DNA from 2 places in the Mesorhizobium sp. B2-3-6 genome. Region 2 is predicted to be linked to the other one. Evidence: predicted binding sites of a transcription regulator. Region 2 holds the regulator's gene; the other holds the start of a gene.

Region 1 (12,411 bases), on a different contig from region 2:
CATGAATTCCTCCGCGAATGGACCAGTGTCCATGCTTGTCATGCATTTATGGATGATGCCTAACGCAATTCCAGGAAAAGTGTGAAGCGGTTTTCCCGGGAAAAGCGCCTAGCGCTTTCCCTGGGGAATTGTATCAAAGAGGCGGTCCGACGTTTCCGTGGAACGATGAACCGCTCTTACAACCACGCTCTGTCCAGCACCAGAACAAGGAAGTTGCCATGCCGATCCCCGCCCCTTTTGTTTCTCAGCCAATGGCTATCGAGAAGGACTGGATCGATTATAACGGCCATCTCAACATGGCCTACTACAACGTCCTGTTCGACCGCTGTTCGGATGAAGCCTTCGAGGCGATGGGCATGGGGCTGGATTATGTCAAGAACCGTCGCCTCACCATCTACACCGCCGAAGTCCATGTCTGCTACGTGCAGGAACTGCATCTCGACCACAAGGTCACGGTCTCCTTCCAGCTCATCGACCATGACGAGAAGCGGCTGCGGTTCTACCAGGAAATCCGCCATGCCGACGGCTGGCTCGCCGCCACGTCCGAGCAGCTTGCACTGCATGTCGACATGTCCGGCCCCAAGGTAGCCCCCTTTCCCGCCGACGTGCTGGCCAAGATCGAAGCGATGCGCGCCGCTCACGCAGCCTTGCCGATGCCCGAACGCGCAGGCCGCTCGATCGGCATCAAACGCAAGACGGCTTGAACCCGCCCGGGGCCCGCGTTAACCTTACCGAGGTTTTAACGGGAACAAGCCGATTGGACCGTTGCGCGACTCAGCGGGCCGTTCGAAAACGATCCGCATCGAAGTAGCGACACGGGCGGCGGGGCATAGCCGATTCAGGGGACGTGCATGAAAACCGATATCAAAGTCGAGGTGGACAGGCTCGCCGCCGATCCGCGCATTACCGACTATGATTTCTGGCGCTCGCTGAAGAACGTCAACAACGAGATCTTCCACATCGCCAACAACAATGAGCCGATCCCCTTCGACATGATCCGCTGGCGCGTCATCCTTAAGCAGGCCCGCATGAAGCGCGGCCACGCCTGACGCTGCGGGTAGAGCGGCCACTTCCGTTGACGACATTCCAGGGGTTTGACCTCAACCCTGTCGCCTGATCGCCGCCAGCGGCGAGCGCGCCACCACCGGCGATGACTGGATGATCGCCGTGTTGGTCATCGCGTAGGGAATGATGCGGTCGATCACCCGTTCGAGTTCGGCCATTGAGCCGACATGCGCCAGCGCGATGAAACAGTCCTCGCCGGTTACCCGGTCGCATTGCGCGATCTCGGGCAGGTCGCGGATGATCTCGGCCACGACGGCGAGCTGCCCCGGCACCGGCCGGATGCGCAGCCATGCCGACAGGTTCAGGCCAAGCGCCGCCGGATTGATCCGCACGCAATAGGCTTCGATGACGCCGCTCTCCTGAAGCTGCTTGATGCGCTCGGACACGCTCGGCGCCGACAGGCCGACGGCGCGCGCCAGCTCGGCCGTGCTGGCGCGCGCATCTTTTTCCAGCAGGCGCAGTATCTTCAGATCGACCGCGTCGAGGTCGAGATTTTCGTTTCGAAGGCGCTTCATCAAAAACTCCTTGCATCCGGAAAGCGACCGAGGTCCCTGAACGACCACTGCCCATATCAGACGGAAAAAATACCTGCGATACTGATCCGATGAACGATCGGACGCAAGTCCAAACCTCGCCCACAGGTGCGGCCTTTACCAGCCTGCCGACATCGCTGCCGCCGCATGTCTGGTTCTGCGTCAGCGCCGTGTTCCACTATCTCGGCCCTGCCTTCGCCGTGCTTTTGTTTGCGCAGATCAGCGTGCTTGGCATGGCCTGGCTGCGCATCGCCACCGCCGCGTTGATCTTCGCGCCGCTGACGCGTCCGTGGCGAACCTTCGCCCAGGCCGATCGGTCGACACGGCTGCTGCTGCTCGCCTTCGGCGTCTGTCTGGCAGTGATGAACTGCTCCTTCTATCTGGCGCTCGACCGCCTGCCGATTTCGCTGGTGGCCGCGATCGAATTCGTCGGCACCATCGGCGTCGCGCTGGTCGGTCTCCGAAGCGCGCGCAATCTCGCTGCCCTTGCCGTCGCCGTGGCCGGCACCTTGCTGCTGATCGACGTCAAATGGTCCAGCGATCCTATCGGCCTGTTCTGGGCCTTCCTCAACGGCGCGCTGTTTGTGGGCTATATCGTGCTTGGCCACCGCGTCGCCGCTTCAGGCGCCGGCGGCGGCATTGCCGGGCTCGGCGCCGCGATGGCCGTGGCCTTCCTGGTCGTGCTGCCGATCGGCCTCACCGACGCGTTGCCCGCCTTTTTCTCCGCGCCGCTGCTGCTGGCGGCCATCGGCGTCGGCATCTGCTCCTCGGTCATCCCCTATATCTGCGACCAGCTCGCCATGGCGCGGCTGCCGCGGTCGAGCTTCGCGCTGATGCTGTCGCTGCTGCCAGTCACCGCGACGCTGATCGGCATTCTCGTGCTGCGCCAGATCCCCGGCATCAGCGACTGCATCGGTATTGCGCTGGTGGTGGCCGGCGTCGCCTTGCATAGGCCTGCGAGCACGCAGTAGATCCTCCGCTAAGCCAGTTTCTCCTTCAGGAAGGCGACGGTCCGGCCCCAGGCGAGATCAGCCGCCTTCTTGTCATAGCGCGCTGCCGAAGTGTCATTGTTGAAGGCGTGATTGGCGCCTTCATAGACATAGACCGTGTATTCGACATGCGCGGCATCGAGTTCCTTCTTGAAGGCGTCGATGCCGGCATTGGTCCGTTCGTCCAATCCGGCATAGTGCAGCAGCAGCGCCGCCTTTATCTTGGAAACGTCCGCGGCCTTCGGCTGCATGCCGTAATAGGCGACACTTGCCGCCAGATCAGGCGCGTTCACGGCGAGCATGTTGGCCGTGCCGCCGCCCCAGCAGAAACCGACGACACCGACCTTGCCGTTGCCGTCCTTGTCGGCCTTGAGGAAAGCCACCGTCGCGACGCCATTGGCGACGGTCTGCGCCGGATCCAGCTTGGTGAACATGTCGCGCGCCTTGTCCTCGTCGGCGGGCGTGCCGCCGAGTGGCGATAGGAAATCCGGAGCGAGCGCCACGAACCCCTCCAGCGCCACGCGCCGGGCGACGTCGCGTATATGCGGGTTGAGCCCCCTGTTTTCGTGGATGACGATGACGGTGCCGAGCTTGCCCGCCTGGTCCGCCGGCTTGACAAGATAGCCCTTCATCTCGCCGCCGGCGCCAGGATAGGCGATGTCCTGGCCTTTCACGCGGGGATCGTTCTCGGCGACGATGGCCGCCTGGGCGGAATTCGCCGCCAGCATCGGTGCGATCGCCGCGGCCGCCGCCCCTGACCCGGCAAGCCGGGTCAGCTGCTCCATGAAGCGGCGGCGATCGAGTGTCAGATGCGTGTATTCGTCATAGGCATCGATCATCGCCTGGGTGATCCCAGGCTTTGCGGGTCTAGTGGCGGCTGCTTTGGTCATGGCGCATTCCTCGGCTTCAAGCTTCAGTACCGGAGCTACATAGGAGCGCGGCTGGCCCGGTCCAGCCTGGATGGGCGCTGCGGCGAGCATTGCCCGCAGCCGGCAATGTCGGCGCCCACATCACATTTTGGTCATCGCCATGAATCCTGCAGGCACCTGCCACAACAATAAGGGAAACTGCGTGCTACCGATGCGCCGTGCCATCCCGTCCCGACCAGAAGGAGCGCCGCCGATGACCATGCCGATCCTCACCAGCGCGTTCGTCCTTGCCCTGGCCGCCGCTCAGGCATTACGCTTCAGGCTTGCGGACGCAGGCAGGCGGTCGATGATCGAGCTTCGCATCGGCCGGGACCACTGCACGGACCCGAAATTCCCAAATTTGAGGTGAGACCATGAACGTCCAGGATATCGTCAACACCGTCTCGCAAAAGGCGGGCCTCGACCAGGCAACGACCGAGAAAGTCGTCGGCACCATCTTCTCGGTGCTGGAGCACGAGGCGGAAGGCACCAAGGTTTCGGGTTTCTTCGCCAAGATTCCCGGCGCCGATGATCTCGCCCGCCAATACGACGTCATGGCCGCCGGCGCGGCCGGCGGTGGTGGCCTGCTGTCGTCGCTGCAAGGCGCGCTGGGCGGTGTTCTCGGCGAAAAGGCCGGCGCACTGATCAACGGCGTCGCCGCGCTCAAGGCTTCCGGCCTCGACATGGCGCAGATCAGGCAGGCCGGCGCCACGCTGATCCAGCAGGCCGAAGCCGCCGCCGGGCCTGATCTCACCAATGAAGTGCTCGGCTCGGTACCCAGCCTGAAGAGCCATCTCGGAATCAGTTAGGGCGCGATCCTGCGAGACCGCACCCGTTCCTACTTCGGCAGCGCATACGCCATCACGTAATCGCCGGGCTTGGTGCCGACCGAGCCATGGCCGCCGGCGACGATGACCACGAACTGGCGCCCGTCAGCCACCGTATAGGTCATCGGCGTCGATTGCCCGCCGGCTGGCAGGCGCGCCTGCCAGAGCTGCCTGCCTGAGGTCAGGTCGTAGGCGCGCAGGTAGTCGTCGACCGCGGCGCCGAGGAAAGCCACCCCGCCGGCGGTGATCATCGGCCCGCCAATGCCGGGCACGCCGACCTTCAGCGGCAAAGGCAGCGGCGTCATGTCGTAGACCGTGCCGTTCCTGTGCTTGTAAACGATCTGTCCGGTCCTGAGGTCGGCGCCGGCGACATAGCCCCATGGCGGCGCCTGGCACGGAATGCCGAGCGGCGACAGGAACGGTCCCATCACCACCGCATAAGGAGCGCCGTCATTTCGGTTCAGCCCCTGCTCGCTGCCCTTGGCGTCGCCTGGCGGCGGCACGTCCGCGCGGGGCACAAGCCTGGAGGTGAAGGCGAGATAGGTCGGCATGCCGAACAGCACCTGCCGGGCCGGATCGACCGCCACGCCGCCCCAGTTGAAGACGCCGAAATTGCCGGGATAGACCAGCGTGCCCTGCAGCGATGGCGGCGTGTAGCGGCCCTCATAGCGCAGCCTGTGCAACGCAATCCGGCACGCCAGCTGGTCGAACATGGTGATGCCCCACATGTCGGCATCGGTCAGCGGCGGCGGATTGAAGGAAAGGTCCGACACCGGCTGCGTGGGCGATGTGTGGTCGCCTTCGATGGCGCCGCCGGGCGCCGGCACTTCCTTGACCGGGATGACCGGCTCGCCGGTGCGCCGGTCGAGCACGTAGAGGTCGCCCTGCTTGGTCGGCCCGACCAGCGCCGGCACGACCGTTCCGTCGGTCTTGGTGATGTCGACAAGGCTCGGCTGCGCCGGCACATCCATGTCCCAAAGGTCATGATGCACGGTCTGGCGCACCCATTTCAATTGCCCCGTATTGAGGTCGAGCGCGGTGATCGAAGAGGAGAATTTCTCGACATTGGCGCTGCGGCCGGCGCCGAGCTGGTCCGGCGTCTGGTTGCCGAGCGGTATGTAGAGCAGGCCGAGTTTTTCGTCGGCACTCGGCGTCGACCACATGTTGGGCGAATTGGCGGTGTAGGTCTGGCCTGCCGCCAGGGGCGTGGTCTGGTCGGGATTGCCGGAATCCCAGTTCCAGATCAGCGCGCCCGTGGAGGCATCGAAGGCGCGGATGACGCCGGAGGGCTCCTGCGTGGAATAATTGTCGTTGACCGCGCCGCCGACGATGATCTTGTCGCCTGATATCAGCGGCGCCGATGTCGAATAGTAATAGCCGGACTTGGGATAAGGCATGCCGGTCAGAAGGTTCAGCGTACCGCCTTCGGCAAACGCCTGACAGACCTGACCGTTGGCGGCGTCGAGTGCGATCAGCCGCGCATCCGAAGTCGGCAGGTAGACACGCGCGGCGCAAGGCTGCCCGGCACCAATCTTGGCATCGGCGTAATAGGAGACGCCGCGGCAGGTCTGGTGCTGGCGGTCCTTGTCGAGCATGACCTGGGGATCGTAGCGCCACTTCTCCTTGCCAGTGGCGGCATCGATGGCGATGGCGAAATTGTGCGGCGTGCAGATGTAGAGCGTGTCGGCGATCTTCAGCGGCGTCACCTGATAGGTGGTCTCGCCGACGTCGTCGGGACCTTTCACATCGCCGGTGCGATAAGTCCAGGCCGGCTGCAGGTTGGCGACGTTCTCCGGCGTGATCTGGTCGAGCGGCGAATAGCGCTGGCCATAGGGCGTGCGGCCGTAGAAGTGCCATTCGCCGGCAGGTATGTCGCCGCCGAGATCGGCCGCCGGGGTCACCTTGTCGATGTCGAGATTGCCGGCAATATCCTTGGGATCGGTCGTCATTGAATAGCCGGCGACCGCCAGCGACGCCAACACGGCGAGAATGAGCGGCGCGCGGCCATCGGGACCAACAAGGCCCCGCCTCGCCCACGGCGTCAGCAGCCACAACGCGACGAGCACGATGATGCCGCCGCGCGGCCCGAGTTCCCACCAGTCGAAGCCGATTTCCCAGACCGCCCAGGCAAGCGTGCCCAGCACGATCGCGGCGTAGAGCCAGAGCGCGGTGGATCTGCGCCGGTAGAGCAGCCATGCTGCGATGAGGAAGGCGATGCCTGATATGATGTAGTACCAGCTACCTCCCAGTGAAGCCAACCAGATGCCGCCGGCGCCAAGCGCGAGGCCGATGAGGAGGAGAATGAGGGAGGTGATGGTGACAGCCAAGATGATACTCCTTCGACTGTTGCGCGCCTCGAGGCGGCCGTGGGCAACAGGATCCCCTCCCTGCCCTTTGCGCAGCTTTCCCTCACCCGCCCTGCCTGTCAAGCAGGCCGGAAACAATCAGGGGTGGAACAAAACGTAGACAGTTCTGGTCTTTCTCCGCCGAATCACTACATTCGGGGGCGATGTCCGGCTTTTCCGAAGACATGCCCTTTTTCGATGAACCCGATGCGCGGCCCACCGCCCCGTCGGGCATCGCCGCGCGCGCCATGGCTGCCCGCAGCGGCCACAACAACGCGCCCGACTATCTCAAGGGGTTGAACCCCGAGCAGCGGCTGGCGGTGGAAACCACCGAAGGTCCCGTTCTGGTGCTGGCCGGCGCCGGCACCGGCAAGACGCGCGTCTTGACCACCCGCATCGCCCACATCCTGGCGACCGGAAAAGCCTTTCCCTCGCAGATCCTGGCCGTGACCTTCACCAACAAGGCCGCACGCGAGATGAAGCAGCGCATAGGCATCCTGATCGGCGAAGGCAATGTCGAGGGCATGCCCTGGCTCGGTACCTTCCACTCGATCGGCGTCAAGCTCCTGCGCAGGCACGCCGAGCTTGCCGGGCTGAAATCCGACTTCACCATCCTCGACACCGACGACGTCGTGCGGCTGATCAAGCAATTGATCCAGGCCGAGGGCCTCGACGACAAGCGCTGGCCGGCCAAGCAGTTCGCGCAGATGATCGACGGCTGGAAGAACAAGGGGCAAGGCCCGGCTGATATCGCCGAGGGCGATGCGCGCAGTTTCGCCAACGGCAAGGGCCGCGAGCTCTACAAGGCCTATCAGGAGCGCCTGCAGACGCTGAACGCCTGCGATTTCGGCGATCTGCTCTGCCACCCTATCCGCATCTTCCGCGCCAATCCGGACGTGCTGAAGGAGTATCATAAGCGGTTCAGATACATTCTCGTCGACGAGTACCAGGACACCAACACCGCGCAATACATGTGGCTGCGGCTCCTGGCGCAGCGGCCAAATAGCGGGCGTAGCGCGACGTCTACGGATTTGCATTCGGCCGAAGGCCGCAAGCCCGACCGGGCGTCCGAGCCTTTGCGAAGCCCCTCCCGCGACGCCGAAGGCGCGCAGAAAAGAGGGGTCGGGCCCGCGCCGGCAGGCGCGGAACAGCCCGTGAGCGAAAACAAAGTAAACATCTGCTGCGTCGGCGACGACGACCAGTCGATCTATGGCTGGCGCGGCGCGGAGGTCGACAACATCCTGCGCTTCGACAAGGATTTTCCCGGCGCCACCATCATCCGGCTGGAGCGCAATTATCGTTCCACCGCGCATATCCTCGGCGCCGCTTCGCACCTCATCGCCCACAATGAAGGCCGCTTCGGCAAGACGCTGTTCACCGATCGCGACGATCCCGAGGATGGCAAGGTCAACGTCCACGCAGCCTGGGATTCCGAGGAGGAAGCGCGCGCTGTCGGCGAGACCATCGAGGCTTATCAGCGCCAGAAGCACAATCTCAACGACATGGCGATCCTGGTGCGGGCGTCCTTCCAGATGCGCGAGTTCGAGGACCGCTTCGTCACGCTCGGTCTCAACTACCGCGTCATTGGCGGCCCGCGCTTCTATGAGCGCATGGAGATCCGCGACGCGCTTGCCTTCTTCCGCGTCGTCGCGCAAGGCGCCGACGATCTCGCCTTCGAGCGCATCGTCAATGTGCCCAAGCGCGGCCTCGGCGAAACCACCATCCGTCAGATCCACGACACGGCCCGCGCGCTGCGTGTACCGATGCTGGAAGCCGCTGCCAAGCTCGCCGAGAGCGATGAATTGAAGCCCAAGCCGCGCGCCGCATTGCGCGAGGTCGCCGCCAATTTCGAACGCTGGCAGAAGGCGCTGGAAACCACGCCGCATACTGAGCTCGCCGAGACCATCCTGGAAGAGAGCGGCTACACCGACATGTGGAAGAACGACCGTTCGGTCGAGGCGCCCGGCCGGCTGGAAAACCTCAAGGAGCTGATCCGCTCCATGGAGGAGTATGAATCGCTGCGCTCCTTCCTCGAACATGTCGCTCTGGTCATGGATGCCGAGCAGAACGCCGAACTCGACGCCGTCAACATCATGACGCTGCATTCGGCCAAAGGCCTCGAGTTCGAGACCGTTTTTCTCCCGGGCTGGGAGGAAGGCCTGTTCCCGCACCAGCGCGCGCTGGACGAAGGCGGCCGTTCCGGCCTGGAGGAAGAGCGCCGGCTGGCCTATGTCGGCGTCACCCGTGCCAAGAAGAACCTGCACATCTGGTTCGTCTCCAACCGCCGCATCCACGGCCTGTGGCAATCGACGATTCCCTCCCGCTTCCTCGATGAACTGCCTGAAACCCATGTCGAAGTCGCCGAAAGCGGCAACTCCTATGGCGGCTACGGCAATTCCTATGGCGGCGGCTCGTTCGCTTCCGGCCGGGGCGGCCAGGGGGCAGGAAGACAGAACCCCTATGGCGCCTCGCGGTTCGACAATGTCGGCGCCGAAAAATCCGGCGCCTTCTCCAACAGCTACGCCACGCCGGGCTGGCAGCGGGCGCAGCAGAACCGCACCGAGGCGACCGATCGCAACTGGGGCTCGCGCTCCGGCCACCAGGTCGAGCGCATCGGCTATGGCGAGACCGACAGCGGCTACGGCGCCGGCCGCACCTCGATCAAGGGCCGCACCATCGACGGCGAACTGGTCGCCAAATCCGTCGCCGACACACCGTCCCCCTTCAACGTCGGCGACCGCGTCTTCCACCAGAAATTCGGCAACGGCAACATCGCGGCCATCGAGGGCAACAAGCTGACCATCGACTTCGACAAAGCCGGCCAGAAACGCGTGCTGGACGGATTTGTCGCGGCGGTGTGAGAAAAATGGACACTGGCTCGGGTAAGGAGCTGGCCGAAAAATCCTGAGGTTTTCTTGTGAAATCGAAGTAGATTTTGATGCTAATTATATTTGCGATTTCACAGCTAAAATTGATTGGAATCAATTCCAATAGCGTGGACGTCCGGAGTGAAAGGAACTTTCGGTAACCACCCGGGCCGGACCGCTCAATCCACCTTCTTCTCGCCCGCCTCGCCAGCCTTGACGATATCGCCGGTGGTGAACAGGATTTCCTTCAGTTCCGCGCGCCAGTCCTGCTTCCGACGCAGCAGGAATTCGAGGTCCATGCCGAAATGCTTGAACTCCTCGCCTTGCGCGTTCTTCATGATGGCGCGGGCCTGCGGGTCCTTCTCCACCGACATGCGCTGTTCATACCAGGAGATCGCTTCCGCTTCCTCGATCAGCGAGGTGATCATGCGGGCGAAGGTTCGCACCTCCTGCGACAATTCTTCGGGCGGTTCGTGGTACTGGTCGAAACCCATGTGGTCGTCCTCCCTCAATGGCTCGCAATGCGAGCAGGCACCGGCCGTGCCATGAATGCATGAGAGGTGCAGCAGGTTCCGGATCGCACCCACAATTCAGGACGATGAGAGGAATAAGCTATCTCACGAGACCGGCGCCGCCCCGCCCTGTTCGGTGCGGCGCGCGATGAATTCATCGAGCACAGCCGACGTGGCAATGGCCGTCGCCGGCGGCTCGAAATCGGCGAGGATGCGCTTCCAGATACCGGTGGCGCGTTCGGTTGCGGTCTTGGAACCGGCCTGCGTCCAGTTGCCGAAATTCGACCAGTCGGCCACCAGCGGCTCGTAGAAAGCGGTGCGGTAGCGCGCCATGGTGTGACCTGCCGAGAAGAAATGGCCGCCGGGCTGCACTTCGGCGATCGCCTCGAAGCCGATGGCATCGTCGTCGCCGGGCGTGGCGGCGCACAGTTCAGCCACCGTCTGCAACGCCTCGATGTCGGTGACCAGCTTTTCGAAGGAAACGCTCAGCCCCCCCTCCAGCCAGCCGGCGGCATGGATGCACACGGTGGCGCCTGCCAGCACCGAGCCCCACAGCGCAAACTGCGTCTCATGCGCCGCCTGCGCATCGGAGATGTTGGCCGCGCTGCCGCCGCCCGAACGCCACGGCAGGCCGGTGAAGCGCGCCAGTTGGCCGGCTCCGAGCGTCGCCTTGATATGCTCCGGCGTGCCGAAGGCCGGCGCGCCCGATTTCATGTCGACATTGGAGGAGAAGGAGCCGTAGACGACAGGAGCGCCCGGCCGCACGATCTGCGCCAGCGTCAACCCGGCCAGCGCCTCGGCATGCTGCAGCGTCAGCGCGCCGGCCACCGTGATCGGGGCCATCGCACCCGCCAGGCAGAAGGGTGTGATGATCAGGACCTGGCCCGCCCTGGCGAAGTCGATGATGCCTTGCGCCATCGGGATGTCGAGCTGGCGCGGCGAATTGGTGTTGATGACGGTGTAGCAATGGGCGCCCGAGCGGAACTCGTCCTCGGACAGCCCGCGCGCCAACCTGATCATGTCGAAACTATCGTCGACCTGCGGGGTGCCGCGCGCGAAGATGAAGGGAAGCTTGTCCGACAGGGTCAGTTGCGCCCGGTTGACGGCGTAGTGGCGAAAACGGTTGTCGATGTCCTGCGGCTCGACGCAAGGTCCCAGCATGTGCAGCACGTCGAAATGCTGCACCAGCTTGATGAACTCCTCGAAGGCCGCCAGTGTGCCTGGTCGGCGGCCGCGTTCGAGGTCAGTGACGTTCGGCGCGCCGCACCCGGCCAGGAAGGTCATCGACCCGAGTTCCAGCGTCAGATCGCGGGAGCGGTCACCGGCATGGGTCTGGATCGATTTTGGCGCCGAGGCCAGTGCAGCCGCCACCATGTCGCGGCCGATCCGCACCATGTCGGTTTCGGGGTCGATCAGGGCGCCGGCGCGAGCGAGCAGGTCGCGCGCCTGCGGCAGCAGAACCTTGATGCCCAGCTCTTCCAGCACGCGCAGCGCCGTGTCGTGGATCGAGGCGACGTGGTCGTCCGAAAAGATTGGCTGCGGCAGGAACGGGTTCTTCAGCGAGCGGTAATTGGGCCGGCGGCTGCTCTCGCTGCCGGCCTCGCCGATGCGTCCTCGCCGGCGCTCGCGCCTGCCTTCGCGTGCCGCGTCATCGATCATCCGGAAACCTCCTCATTGCCGCATCGCCTTGCCCAAGGGATCGTAGGGCGAAGCCGGAATGACACGCGCCGGCCGCTCGGTGCCGACAATGTGCACGCAAAGCGCCGTTCCTTCCTCGGCAAAATCGCCATCCACCAACGCTAGCGCGACGCTCTTGCCGATCGTGTAGCCAAAGCCGCCGGAGGTGACGAAGCCGACGCGCCGAGCGCCGTGCCAGACCGGCTCGAAGCCGCTGGCGTCCGCGTCGATGGCATCGACTTCCAGCGTCACGATCCGTCGTGCAACACCGGCCTTGCGTTCCTCCAGCGCCGCCTCGCGGCCAATGAAATCGCCCTTGTCGAAAGCAATGAAGCGGTCGAGCCCTGTCTGGCCGGGCGTGTAGCCTTGCGTGGATTCACGCGACCAGATGCCGAAGCTCTTTTCCAGCCGAAGCGCGTTGAGTGCGTAATAGCCAATCTCGGCGAGGCCGAGATCCTCGCCGGCGGCAAGCAGCGTTTCGCGCAATGTGGCATGCATGGTGGCCGGGCAGTTGATCTCGAAGCCGAGTTCGCCGGCGATGGAGAGGCGAGCCATCCTTGCCCGCACCATGCCAATGTCGAATTCGCCGCATGCCATGAATGGCAATGCTTTGGGGGAGATGTCCTGGTGCGTCGTGCGCTCGACGATCTTTCTGGCATTGGGGCCGGTGACCAGAAAGCCCGACATC
Region 2 (12,411 bases):
CAATGACCGTCAAGCGTCTGCAGGATCACGTCAAGGCCACGATCGCGCCCTACAAATATCCGCGCTCGGTAAAATTCATCGCCGCTTTGCCCAAGACGCAGACCGGCAAGATCCAGCGCTTCCGGCTGCGCGCGGAGAAGATCAATTGAGCAAGCCCTACGACCCGTCCGCCGAGGGCGCGGAAATGTCGTTCAAGGAGCGCATGTCCTACAGCGACTATCTGCATCTGGAAAAGGTGCTCGAGGCGCAGGAGCCGCTTTCGTCAGCCCATGACGAGATGCTGTTCATCATCCAGCACCAGACATCGGAACTCTGGATGAAGCTCGCGCTGCACGAAATCGGCGCCGCAATCCGCTCCATCCGCGCCGACCGTCTCGAACCGAGCTTCAAGATGCTTTCGCGCGTCGCCCGCATCTTCGAGCAGCTCAACAATGCCTGGGACGTGCTGCGCACGATGACGCCCAGCGAATACACCGAGTTCCGCGACGCGCTTGGCCAGTCCTCGGGCTTCCAGTCGTGGCAGTACCGTGCCATCGAGTTCATGGCCGGCAACCGCAATCTCGCAATGCTCGGACCGCACAAGCACCGGCCGGACCTCAGCGAGAAACTGGAGGCGATCCTGGCGCAACCGTCGCTCTACGACGAGGCGCTGCTGCTGCTCGCCCGTAACGGCTTCGACATCGGTGCCGACGCAAGGCGTACGGACTGGCGCGAAACGCGGACCGAGAACGAAGAGGTCCTTGTCGCCTGGCAGATCATCTACCGCGACCCGCAGCGCTACTGGATGTTCTACGAACTCGCCGAGAAGCTGGTCGATTTCGAGGATTATTTCCGCCGTTGGCGCTTCAACCACGTCACCACGGTCGAGCGCATCATCGGTATGAAGCGCGGCACCGGCGGCACATCGGGCGCGTCCTACCTGAAGAAGATGCTGGAGGTGGAGTTGTTCCCGGAGCTGTGGAAGGTCCGCACCCGGCTCTGACGTAGCTTTGCCGACTGCATATCGTTATCCCGAACCCACTGCGCTTTTCTGAGCGACAGGCTCTTAAGTCACCGCCGCCTTGACGGCGAAACGCGCCTCCTGCCACGCGTCCGTGCGCAAAATGTCTTCCAGCACCTCGACAGCCTGCCAGACATCGACATAGCCGACATAAAGCGGCGTAAAGCCGAAGCGAATCGTGGATGGCGCGCGGAAATCGCCGATCACGCCGCGCTCGATCAAGGCCCGCATCACCTGATAGCCATGCGGGTGGAGGAACGACACCTGGCTACCGCGCTCATTGCCGTCGCGCGGGCCTTCGAGTTCGAGGCCGTAGGCGCCGCATTTTGCCTCGACGAGCTGGATGAACAGATCGGTCAATGCGATGCTCTTCCTGCGCACCTCTGCCATGTCGACGTCGTTCCAGACATCGAGGGCCCCTTTGAGCGCGCGCATCGACAGCACAGGCTGCGTGCCGCAGAGAAACCGGCGGATGCCTGTGCCGGCAGCAAAACCCTGTTCGAAGGCGAAAGGCCGCGCATGGCCCCACCAGCCGCTGAGCGGCTGGCGGACATCGCCATGGTGGCGCTCGGCCGCGTAGATGAAGGCCGGGGCACCTGGGCCTCCATTGAGATATTTGTAGGTGCAGCCGACGGCGAAATCGGCGTTCGAACGGTCGAGCTCGACCGGCAAGGCGCCGGCGGTATGGCAGAGATCCCAGACGATCAGCGCGCCGGCATCATGTGCCGTCCGCGTCAGCGCGGCCATGTCGCGCAACTGCCCGGATTTGTAGTTGACGTGGTTGACCAGGATGACCGCGACCCGCTCGTCGATCAGTTCTTCTATGGTCGGCGCATCGACACCCTCGAGCCGCAGCACCGTGCCCGGCCGCGTCGAGGCAACGCCTTCGGCCATATAGAGATCGGTCGGAAAGCTGTCCCCCTCGGCGACGATGACTGACCTGTCCGGCCGCATCCCGAGTGCCGCATGCAGCACCTTGTAGATGTTGATCGAGGTGGTATCGCAGACCACCGTCTGGCCGGCGGCGGCCCCGATCAGGCGCCCGAGTTGGTCGCCGAGTTCGACCGGCATGTCGAACCAGCCGGCGGTGTTCCAGGCGCGGATGAGATCCTGCGCCCACTCCTGCGTGGCGGCCTTCTGCAGCTCGCCGAACACGGCGGGCGAAGCGGCGCCCAGCGAATTGCCGTCGAGATAGATCACCCCCTGGGGCAAGGTGAAGCGGTCACGCATGGCACGCAGCGGATCCGCGGTGTCCATTGCCTCGATCGCTGCGAGATCGGGAATTTTGCTCATGGTCGCGATGTTCCTCGGTGAGAAGAGCGCCCTGGAAACGGGCCGGCTGTTTTGCCGCCCGGGCAAGGGCTGGCCGCATAGAGGCGCAAGAACAGGGTGAACGCCCGGTTCGATCTTTGCTCGATTTCCGCCCGAGGCAATTCCTCGAGCACCCCAACGATCCGGCGAACCTGGAGATCGCCGATCAAAAGACTGATGTAGATGTCGGCGGCTTCGGCAGGATCGTCACAGGCGATCAGGCCGGCCCGACTTGCGGTTCGAAGCAGGTCACCAACAAGCGGCATTATGGTATTGCGGCCGAATTGCGCGATCGATTGGCCAAGCGTGCCTGTATCGTTGACGTCGCCGGCCGCGGCGCGATTGAGCGCCACCGCCTTGTCGCCCGTCACGAGGGTCAGCAGGACTGGCCCGAGCAAGTTCAGGGTTTCGAGCGGATCGCGCGCCTGGTGAAGGGCGTCCTCCAGCAGCTTCCTTGCCTCTCCCGCATTGGCTTCGATCAAGGATCGAAACAGGGTCTGCTTGTTGCCGTACCAGTTGTAGAGGGTTTCGTTCGAGGCCAATGCCCGCTTGGCGATAGCAAGCAGGGAGGCGCTCTTGTAGCCGGCTTCCCGGAGCACCGCATAGGCGGCCTCCTCTATCCGTTCGCGTCGCGCGGCCTGCTTCGGCGTGGTCATTGGTGTTCCTCTTCGAAAACCGTACATTATTATACGGTTTCGTCAAGCGAACGAACGAACGCAGCCCGTCGCGACCAGTGGTGGTGTCTGGCCGTTTTCCGGCGGAAGTTGGCATTTTGGTTTCGTTTCGTTCACGAGCCGCAGGGGTTTCTAATCCGCCCAAACGCACCCCGCACCTGCCGGTCACCCAGCTTGCAGGCTTGTGCCAAGAGTGGGGACCGGTCGGGCCACAGGCCATTAACCAAAATAGTTTCAAAGGGCCCGGGAGCGCATTGACGACGGACCGCGCTGGCAGGATGCTGGCTGCGGGAGGGCATTTCGTTTCCGTCGCCTTAACAAATTCATTAAACTTTAAATGGTTGCGGAACACAACTGGAACAGATAGTGTTTGTTCTGGGTTTGTTTTCTGATTCTGGTTCCAGACCCTTCGTGCAATGCCTTTGGGGGCCGCCATGCTCACGCGCAAGCAACATGAACTCTTGATGTTCATCCATGAACGGCTGAAGGAAAGCGGCATTCCGCCGTCCTTCGACGAGATGAAGGAAGCGCTGGACCTCGCCTCCAAGTCGGGAATTCATCGGCTGATCACGGCGTTGGAGGAGCGCGGCTTCATTCGCCGCCTGCCCAACCGGGCGCGCGCGCTGGAGGTGCTGCGCCTGCCGGACTCGATCGCGCCGGGTCTTAACGCGGCAAAGAAGTTCTCCCCGAGCGTCATCCAGGGCAGCCTCGGACAGGGCAGCAGCCCTAGCCGGCAGATCAAGCCGGCGACGTCTTCGCGTCTGCCCGCTGCCGGCAATGACGACGATGCGGTTTCAGCGGTGTCGATCCCGGTCATGGGTCGCATCGCAGCGGGTGTGCCGATCGACGCCATCCAGCATCAGACGCATTCCATTTCAGTGCCGCCTGACATGATCATGGGCGGCGAACACTATGCGCTGGAGGTCAAGGGCGATTCGATGATCGAGGCCGGCATTTTCGACGGCGACACGGTCATCATCCGCAATGCCGACACCGCAAGTCCCGGCGAGATCATCGTGGCCCTGGTGGACGAGGAGGAAGCAACGCTGAAGCGCTTCCGCCGAAAGGGTGCTTCGATTGCGCTCGAGGCTGCCAATCCGGCCTATGAAACACGTATTTTCGGACCGGACAGGGTCAAGGTGCAAGGCAAGCTAGTCGGCCTGATCAGGCGCTACTGAGCGGGGTCGGCGGTGGGCTTTTCGGGTTTACGGTAAGGCGGCAGTCCCCTTGCCTCGCGTGAGAATTTCCGCTGTTCGTGCCAAGGCCGATATGGCCTGTCGACGGCAAAGCTGACCCGTGCCGGTGCCGTCGCCGATTGCTGGTCGAAGAAGACGGCGGCACTTCCCTTACGAGCGAGCTGCCGCTTGGTGATGACGAGAACCAGCGGATTGTGGCAGGGATCGTAGCCCGCGGGGTCGTTGATGACGATCAGATCCGCATAGGAGCAGGCCCTCCAGGCGTCCTTGCGATCCTCCACCTGCGCGATGATCGCCCCCGAGGGATGCCGGGCCATGCACAGGCCTGTGAAGCAATAGAAAGGCGCTCCCGCCGGAAGTTGCGCGGGATCGAAGATGTCGAACTGTCGGTCTCCGCTGTCGAACAGTTCCGGCGCAACGATGGTTTCGGACTTCAGCGCGCGTTTCCAATTATCGACGGTGAATTCGTTCGGGCGCGCCCGGTTGATCGCGAGCTCACCGCCGCCGATCGGCAGTGCCACCAGGCGGGCATCCTCCGAAATCAGCACGTCCGGCGTGCGCGTGTCCGAGACGGTCAACAGGCCGGCGAGCGCGAAGGGAAGTGCCGCCAGCCGCAGCCATGTCGTGGCCATCGTCGCGATGACCAGGGCGATCGCCACCAGAAGGACGGATTGCTGCGAAATCAACCCGACCGCGTCGACCGGCGAGCGTTGCGAGATCCATCCTGATATGGCGATCATCGCGGTCAGTCCCTTGCCCATCAGATAAAGGGATGGTCCATCGAACCCGAACGGCATCAGCAGCGCACTGGCAACCGCAAGGAACATCACGACCGAAACGATCGGCATGACGGCAAGATTGGCGAACAGGCTGAGCGGCGACACGCGCTGGAAATGCCAGATGGCGAAAAGCGCCGTGGCGCTTCCCGCGATAATCGAGGTCATCGCCAGCCCACCTGTCGCCAGCAGCAATTTTCGCGTCAGGAGGCCAGGCAAGGTCCGTTGCGGCGGCGGGGTCCGCGCTTTGTCGGCTTTGCGATCCGACCAGCCGGCATAGCCGCCGACCAGGGCCGCGGTGGCGGCGAACGACATCTGGAAGCTCGGCCCTACCACCTCGTGCGGCGACACCACGATGACGGCGATCGCCGAAATAGCCAGATTGCGCATGGTGAGTGCCGCCCGATCGCACAGAACGGCGATCAGCATCACCGCCAGCATGATGAAGCTGCGTTCGGCGGCGACAACGACGCCCGAAATGACGAGGTAGGCGGCGATCGAGAAAAGTGCCGCCGCGGCCGCGTATTTCTTGACCGGCCGGCGGGAGGAAAAATTCGGGAACAGCGCGAAGCCGCCACGCAGCAGACCCATGACCGTGCCGGCGACCAGCGCCATGTGCAGCCCGGAAATTGAGATGATGTGGTAGATGCCGGTGCGTCGCATCGCTTCATTGATCTCGTCGGGAATCCCGGCGCGCACACCCACGATCAGCGCCGCGGCGATCTCGCCCTCGGCACCGCCGATGCTGCCCCTGATATGGTCGGCAATGCTTTCGCGAGCACTCTCGATGGCGGCTGAAAGGGCGGCCCACAGCGGCCTGTCATCGGCTGAGACGATTTTGGGGTTGCCGAGAAAGAAGCCGCTGGCGCCTATGCCGGCGAAGTAGCTGTCGAAGGAAAAGTCGTAGCTGTCCGGCCGCACCGGTCCGGTCGGCGGCAACAGCCTGGCATAGCCGGTCACGAGCGAACCGGCCGTCACTTCAGCCGGCACCTTGCGTGCCGAAAGGCGAACGCGCTCCGGCGCGTAGAGTAGTTTCGGCCGCGCGGTCGATGTCACATCGATGGTCAGCCGGATGCGCCCGGTCTCCATCTGGTCGACCGAAACGACGCGGCCGGTGATTTGCGTGGAGATTTCCGAGCCCAGCATCCGCGTTCCCGCTCGCCACGTCTCGACTTTGCCGGCGAGCATGCCGAGCGCGCACAACAGCGCCGCCATGAAGCACAGATGCGTTTTCGGGCATGAGCGTGAAACGAGCGCGCACAGCGACATCAGGATCGCGACCGCGACAGGCTTGGCAAAGCCCGGCTCCGCCGCCAGCGAAAAATAGGCGATCGATCCGCATGCCAGGAACACCGGCACGAGCAGAAAGGCTATGCCCCGATCGAGTTCGAGCTCGGACGCTCTGGCCACGCCGTTGCGCAGACGAGGCCATGAAGCACGGCCGAACTCACGGCGCAGACGCACGGCCGCGCCGGCTGCGGGAATGCCGGGCGGCGTGGAAACATCCGCCGGCGGCGACTTGCCCGGCTGCTGTAGGGGCGGCAACGCCAGCGGCAATGAGGCGGGCGCGGGCCTGGCAAAAAGAGCGCGTTCGCTGACGCCGGCAACGACGTCCTCGCCTTCCTCCGCGCCCCGGCCCGCTCCAGCCATCGGGTCTGCCCCTTGCGCCCTCGACACCCTATGCTACATGAACGCGCGACGCGCGAAAGTGCGTGTGATCCGCACCCCGCTCCAGACGTTTCCCGAGAGTTGTATGTCCGACAAGGTTGTCACCCGTTTTGCCCCCTCGCCCACCGGCTACCTGCACATCGGCGGCGCGCGTACAGCGCTTTTCAACTGGCTCTACGCCAAACACACCGGCGGCACGATGCTGCTGCGCATCGAGGACACCGACCGCGAGCGCTCCACCGATGCGGCGACAGCAGCCATTCTCGAAGGACTGACTTGGCTCGGCCTCACCTGGGACGGCGATGCCGTCTCGCAGTTCGAGCGCGCGCCGCGCCATCGCGAGGTGGCCGAGGAGCTGGTGCGCATGGGCAAGGCTTACTATAGCTACGAGACCCCTGCCGAGCTTGAGGCAATGCGCGAGGCGGCGCGGGCCAGGGGTCTGCCACCGCGCTATGACGGAAGCTGGCGTGACCGCGACCCTTCGCAGGCGCCTCCTGGCGTCAAGGGCGCGATCCGCATCAAGGCGCCGACCAAAGGCGAGACGGTGGTGCATGACCGTGTCCAGGGCGACGTGCGCTTTCCCAACAAGGATCTGGACGACTTCATCATCCTGCGCTCGGACGGCAATCCGACCTACATGCATGCCGTCGTCGTCGACGACCACGACATGGGCATCACCCACATCATCCGCGGCGACGACCACCTGACCAATGCCGCCCGCCAGACCGTGATCTACAACGCCATGGGCTGGGATGTGCCTTCAATGTCGCACATACCGCTGATCCACGGCGCCGACGGCGCCAAGCTGTCGAAGCGGCACGGCGCGCTGGGCGTGGAGGCCTACCGCGCCATGGGCTACCTGCCCGAAGCGCTGCTCAACTACCTGGCTCGGCTCGGCTGGAGCCACGGCGACGACGAGATCATGTCGATCCAGGACATGATCGCCTGGTTCGATATCGGCGATGTGAACAAGGGCGCCGCCCGCTTCGATTTCGCCAAGCTGGAGGCGCTAAACGGCGTGCACATGCGCCGCATGGGCGATGCCGAGCTGTTCGACATCTTCATCGCCACCTTGCCCTATCTCGAGGGCGGCCCGGCAATGGCCGCACGCCTCGACGACCGGAACAGGGCACAGTTGCTGGCAGCGTTGCCGGGGCTGAAGGAGCGCGCCAAGACGCTGGTCGAGCTTGTCGATGGCGCCGCCTTCCTGTTTGCCGCGCGGCCACTGCCGATCGACGAGAAGGCAGCCCTGCTGCTCAATGACGATGCGCGCAAGGTCCTGCGTGGCGCTCACGACGCCCTCGAGGCGGTTTCAGGCGACTGGACGGCGGCCTCGGCTGAAGCCGCGATCCGCGACTATGCGACGGCCGGCGGCTACAAGCTCGGCGCCGTCGCCCAGCCCTTGCGCGCCGCCTTGACCGGCAAGAGCACCTCGCCCGGCGTCTTCGACGTTCTAGCCGTGCTTGGTCGCGAGGAGAGCCTGGCGCGCATCGCGGATCAAATCGATTAGGAGCAATCTGGCCCAAGAAGATTGGCATTGAAAGGCGCGTTTCGCAGTGCAACATTGAGCCTTGGCCCAATCTGGCACGCACTTCCTAAAATGCGGTCGCGAATACGCGCATTCGGTGACTTCGACGTGTCGCTTTGCAGAATTTGCCTTTGCCGGCATGAGGAAACAAGAAGGAGTTTGCAATGACCGAAGCTGCGACAAGACGGGAACTGGGCGGCAAGACCCAGGAAGCCACGGCAAAGCTGGAATTCGCCGGCAAGACGCACGAATTCAAGGTGCGAAGTGGTTCGGTCGGGCCTGACGTCATCGACATCGCCACGCTGTACAGCACCACCGGCGCCTTTACCTACGATCCCGGCTTCACTTCGACGGCAAGCTGCGAGTCCGAGATCACGTTCATCGATGGCGACGCCGGCATTCTCCTGCATCGCGGATATCCGATCGATCAGTTGGCCGAACATGGCGACTTCCTCGAAGTCTGCTATCTCCTGCTCTACGGCGAACTGCCGACCAAGGCGCAGAAGGACGATTTCGATTACCGCGTGACGCGCCACACCATGGTGCATGAGCAGATGTCGCGCTTCTTCACCGGCTTCCGCCGCGACGCGCATCCGATGGCGGTGATGTGCGGCGTGGTCGGCGCGCTGTCGGCCTTCTATCACGACTCCACCGACATCTCGGATCCTTACCAGCGCATGGTGGCGTCGATGCGGCTGATCGCCAAGATGCCGACGATCGCGGCCATGGCCTACAAATACCATATCGGCCAGCCCTTCATTTACCCGAAGAACGAACTGAATTTCGCCGCCAACTTCCTGCACATGTGCTTTGCCGTGCCGTGCGAGGAATACAAGATCAACCCGGTCCTGGCGCGCGCCATGGAGCGCATCTTCATCCTGCACGCCGACCACGAGCAAAACGCCTCGACCTCTACCGTTCGGCTCGCCGGCTCGTCTGGCGCCAATCCGTTCGCCTGCATCGCCGCCGGCATCGCCTGCCTGTGGGGCCCGGCGCATGGCGGCGCCAACGAAGCGGCGCTGAACATGCTCGGCGAGATCGGCCATGTCGATCACATTCCGGAATTCATCGCCCGCGCCAAGGACAAGGACGATCCGTTCCGGCTGATGGGCTTTGGCCACCGCGTCTACAAGAACTACGATCCGCGCGCCAAGATCATGCAAAAGACCGCGCATGAGGTGCTGGGCGAACTCGGCATCAAGGACGATCCGCTGCTCGACATCGCCATGGAACTGGAGAAGATCGCACTCACCGATCCCTATTTCATCGAGAAGAAGCTCTACCCCAATGTCGACTTCTATTCCGGCATCACGCTGAAGGCGCTGGGCTTCCCCACCACCATGTTCACCGTGCTGTTCGCCGTCGCCCGCACCGTCGGCTGGATCGCGCAGTGGAAGGAGATGATCGAGGATCCGCGCCAGAAGATCGGTCGCCCCCGCCAGCTCTACACCGGCGCACCCGAGCGAGACTACGTGCCGATCGCGAAGCGGTAAGATAAGGCAGTAGTGAGTAGTCAGTAGTCAGTAGGGAAAAGAGCGGCATTTCCTACTCACTACTCACTACTCACTCCTTTGATATACCCCATCACCACCTGCGCGGCGATGTCGCCTGACGGCTTGGCGGTTGTCATGCGCCGCGCGATCTCGGCGAACCCGTCCTTCTGCCATCTGCGCATGCCTGTGTCGGCGAACAGCGCTTCGAGTTGGCGGGCCAGATTGTTCGGCTTGACATACTCGTTGTAGAATTCCGGGATCAGCGCCCGGTCCGATATCAAATTGGGCAGCAGCGCCGACCAGACCGAAACGAGATATGGCGCCACGATGCGCGCAACCGGGTCGAGTCGGTAGCAGGAGATCATCGGCACGTCAGACAGCGCCAGTTCAAGCGAAACCGTGCCGGACGCGATCAGCGCCGCGTCGGCCTTGCCGAAGGCCTGCCACTTTCGCTCAGCGTCGAGGATGATCTCTGGTTTCTCGTCCCAGCGAGCGACCGCGGAGCGCACGACATCGGCGACATGCGGCACGGTCGGCAATATCAGCCGCAGGCGATGCCCGCGTGCCCGCAGCATCGACACGGTCTCCCCAAACGGCTCGAGCAGCCGCCGCACTTCGCTGCGTCGCGAGCCGGGCAGGACGAGCAGCGTCTTCAGGCGATCCGGCGAAAGATCCCGCGGTTGGGCCTGCGTCCTGGCTGCCGAGAGCACGCCCGCGTCATGGGTGAGGCGATGTCCGACATAGGTCCCTGGCGGTCCGCCGAGCCTGCCTAGCTCCTTCACCTCGAACGGCAAGATGCAGAGGATGTGGTCGACATAGGGCTTCATCGCCACCGCCCTGCCCGGCCGCCATGCCCAGACGCTGGGACAGACATAGTGGATGATCGGGATGGACGGGTTGGCCGCGCGCACTTTCCTGGCCACGCGCAGCGAAAAGTCGGGGCTGTCGATGGTGATGAGGCAGTCGGGCTTCGCATCCGCGACCGTCCTGGCCAGCTGGCCGATCCGCCGCATCAGCCGCGGCAGGTCACGCAAGATGGCGCTGAAGCCCATGAGGGCGATCTCTCCGGCGTCGAACGGCGAAACCAGCCCGAGCGCCTGCAGATGGCGGCCGCCGAGACCGACGATCTGCACCTCGCGCCCCGTCGACTGCTTGATCGAGCGCACGATGTCGGCGCCAAGCAGGTCGCCGGATTCCTCGCCGGCCACGATTGCGATCTTCAGCGCCTTGTCAGCCATGCGCCGGCTCCCCTGCTGGCAGGCCGACGATGAACAGGCCGAGCGCATTCGCCCGCGACAGCGTCGCCGGCCCTTCCAGGATGAGAGAGCGCCCCGCCTCGACGGCAATTCCGGCAAGCCCCGCCGCATGGGCTGCTTCCACCGTCTGCGGCCCTATCGACGGCAGGTCGGCCCGCAGCTCCTGGCCGGGTTTGGCGCATTTGACCAGCACTCCGCGGGTCTTTCCGGCAAGCCTGCCATGGCCACGCAGCGCGCGCGCTCTTTCGAGCAGGCCGCTCGTGCCTTCGATGCCTTCCAGCGCGATGGCCCGGCCTCCGATCGCAATCGCCGCCTGCCCGATATCAAGCGCGCCGATGGCCTTGGCGGCCAGCCTGGCCGCCTCGATGTCGCGCCAGTCCGATTGCTTTGGTTTCGCCGCGGTCAGCGTGCCTTCGCCGGCGGCCAGTTCGGGAACGACCTCATGCGCGCCGACCACTTTGATGCCCCGCTTCTCCAGGCCGCGTGTCACCACCTTCAAAAGTCCATCATCGCCGCGCGCCAGCGCCATGATCACCGATGGCACGATCGCCAGCAAGCCAAGGCTCAGGCGGATGTCGGTCAGCCGGGGCCGGCGTCTGATTTCGCCGGCAAGGATCACATGAGTGATGCCGTGGCGCTTCAGCGTCGCCACCAGTGAACCGATCTGCTCGAGGGCAAGGCTGCCGTGCTCGTATCGCAGCAACTCCTGCCGGCGATCGGCCTCGCCTTCCATCAAGAGGATAAAGGGCGGGTAGCCATGCGCGGCCAGGCCTTGAGCGACTTCCACCGGCAGGCTGCCGCCACCGGCGATGATGCCGACCCTGGCCCCCGGCGAGAGAACGAAATCCGCTGCCGCCGCCTCAGTCTTCGTCATCGCCGTCATCGCCATCGCTCCCCTTGAGCGATGGCACAGCATAGTGCCGCTTGCCGCGACTGGAGATGAAATCGATGATCTTCATGGCGGTCGGTGACGTGGCGAATTCCGCCTTGGCGAATTCGATGTTCTCGCCAACGGTGCGCGAGCGGTCGAATATTGTCTTATAGACCCTGCGCAGCAGATAGATCTCGGATCTTGGCAGACCGGAGCGCTTGAGCCCGATGATGTTGAGGCCGCGCAGGCTGGCCCGATTTCCCGCCGCCATGGCATAGGGAATGACATCACCCACAAAAGCCGAGCACCCGCCAAGAAAAGCGTTGTCGCCTACCCGCACGAATTGATGAACGGCGCTGAGACCGCCGATATAGACGTTGTCGCCGATTTCGCAGTGTCCGCCCAGCGTCGCGCCGTTGGCGAAGGTGGCGTTCTTGCCGACGACGCAGTCATGGGCGATGTGGGCGTAGGCGAGAAAATTGCCATTGTCGCCGACCGTCGTTTCGCCGCGGCTGGTATCGGTGCCGACATGCATGGTGACGCCTTCGCGGATCGTGCAGTTCTCGCCGATGACGAGCGTGGTGCGGCCGCCCTTGTGCTTGGTGTTCTGCGGCGGTCCGCCCAGTATCGCCATCGGA

What was found. The regulator LexA, encoded in region 2, represses DNA repair genes until DNA is damaged. The targets are predictions, from matches to a motif close to TGTTCNNNNTGTGTTCNG.
Region 1: the regulator LexA is predicted to act here: its motif matches at 6,774-6,791, upstream of FJ953_RS03395 (UvrD-helicase domain-containing protein).

Annotation. Positions count from the first base shown of each region.
Region 1 is NZ_VFVW01000001.1:697,463-709,873, reverse strand. Features, by position in the region: gene FJ953_RS03435 (FAD-linked oxidase C-terminal domain-containing protein) at 1-3, opposite strand, end outside; gene FJ953_RS03430 (thioesterase family protein) at 219-704, shown strand; gene FJ953_RS03425 (hypothetical protein) at 852-1,049, shown strand; gene FJ953_RS03420 (Lrp/AsnC family transcriptional regulator) at 1,101-1,580, opposite strand; gene FJ953_RS03415 (EamA family transporter) at 1,670-2,569, shown strand; gene FJ953_RS03410 (dienelactone hydrolase family protein) at 2,578-3,477, opposite strand; gene FJ953_RS30370 (hypothetical protein) at 3,710-3,865, shown strand; gene FJ953_RS03405 (hypothetical protein) at 3,870-4,304, shown strand; gene FJ953_RS03400 (glucose/quinate/shikimate family membrane-bound PQQ-dependent dehydrogenase) at 4,334-6,649, opposite strand; gene FJ953_RS03395 (UvrD-helicase domain-containing protein) at 6,832-9,528, shown strand; gene FJ953_RS03390 (hypothetical protein) at 9,714-10,028, opposite strand; gene FJ953_RS03385 (trimethylamine methyltransferase family protein) at 10,152-11,705, opposite strand; gene FJ953_RS03380 (FAD-dependent oxidoreductase) at 11,718-12,411, opposite strand, start outside.
Region 2 is NZ_VFVW01000008.1:158,221-170,631, reverse strand. Features, by position in the region: gene FJ953_RS22855 (AMP-binding protein) at 1-149, shown strand, start outside; gene kynA (tryptophan 2,3-dioxygenase) at 146-982, shown strand; gene kynU (kynureninase) at 1,046-2,293, opposite strand; gene FJ953_RS22840 (TetR/AcrR family transcriptional regulator C-terminal domain-containing protein) at 2,290-2,967, opposite strand; gene lexA (transcriptional repressor LexA) at 3,420-4,163, shown strand; gene FJ953_RS22830 (ComEC/Rec2 family competence protein) at 4,157-6,607, opposite strand; gene gltX (glutamate--tRNA ligase) at 6,711-8,135, shown strand; gene gltA (citrate synthase) at 8,318-9,646, shown strand; gene lpxB (lipid-A-disaccharide synthase) at 9,706-10,884, opposite strand; gene FJ953_RS22810 (LpxI family protein) at 10,877-11,791, opposite strand; gene lpxA (acyl-ACP--UDP-N-acetylglucosamine O-acyltransferase) at 11,763-12,411, opposite strand, start outside.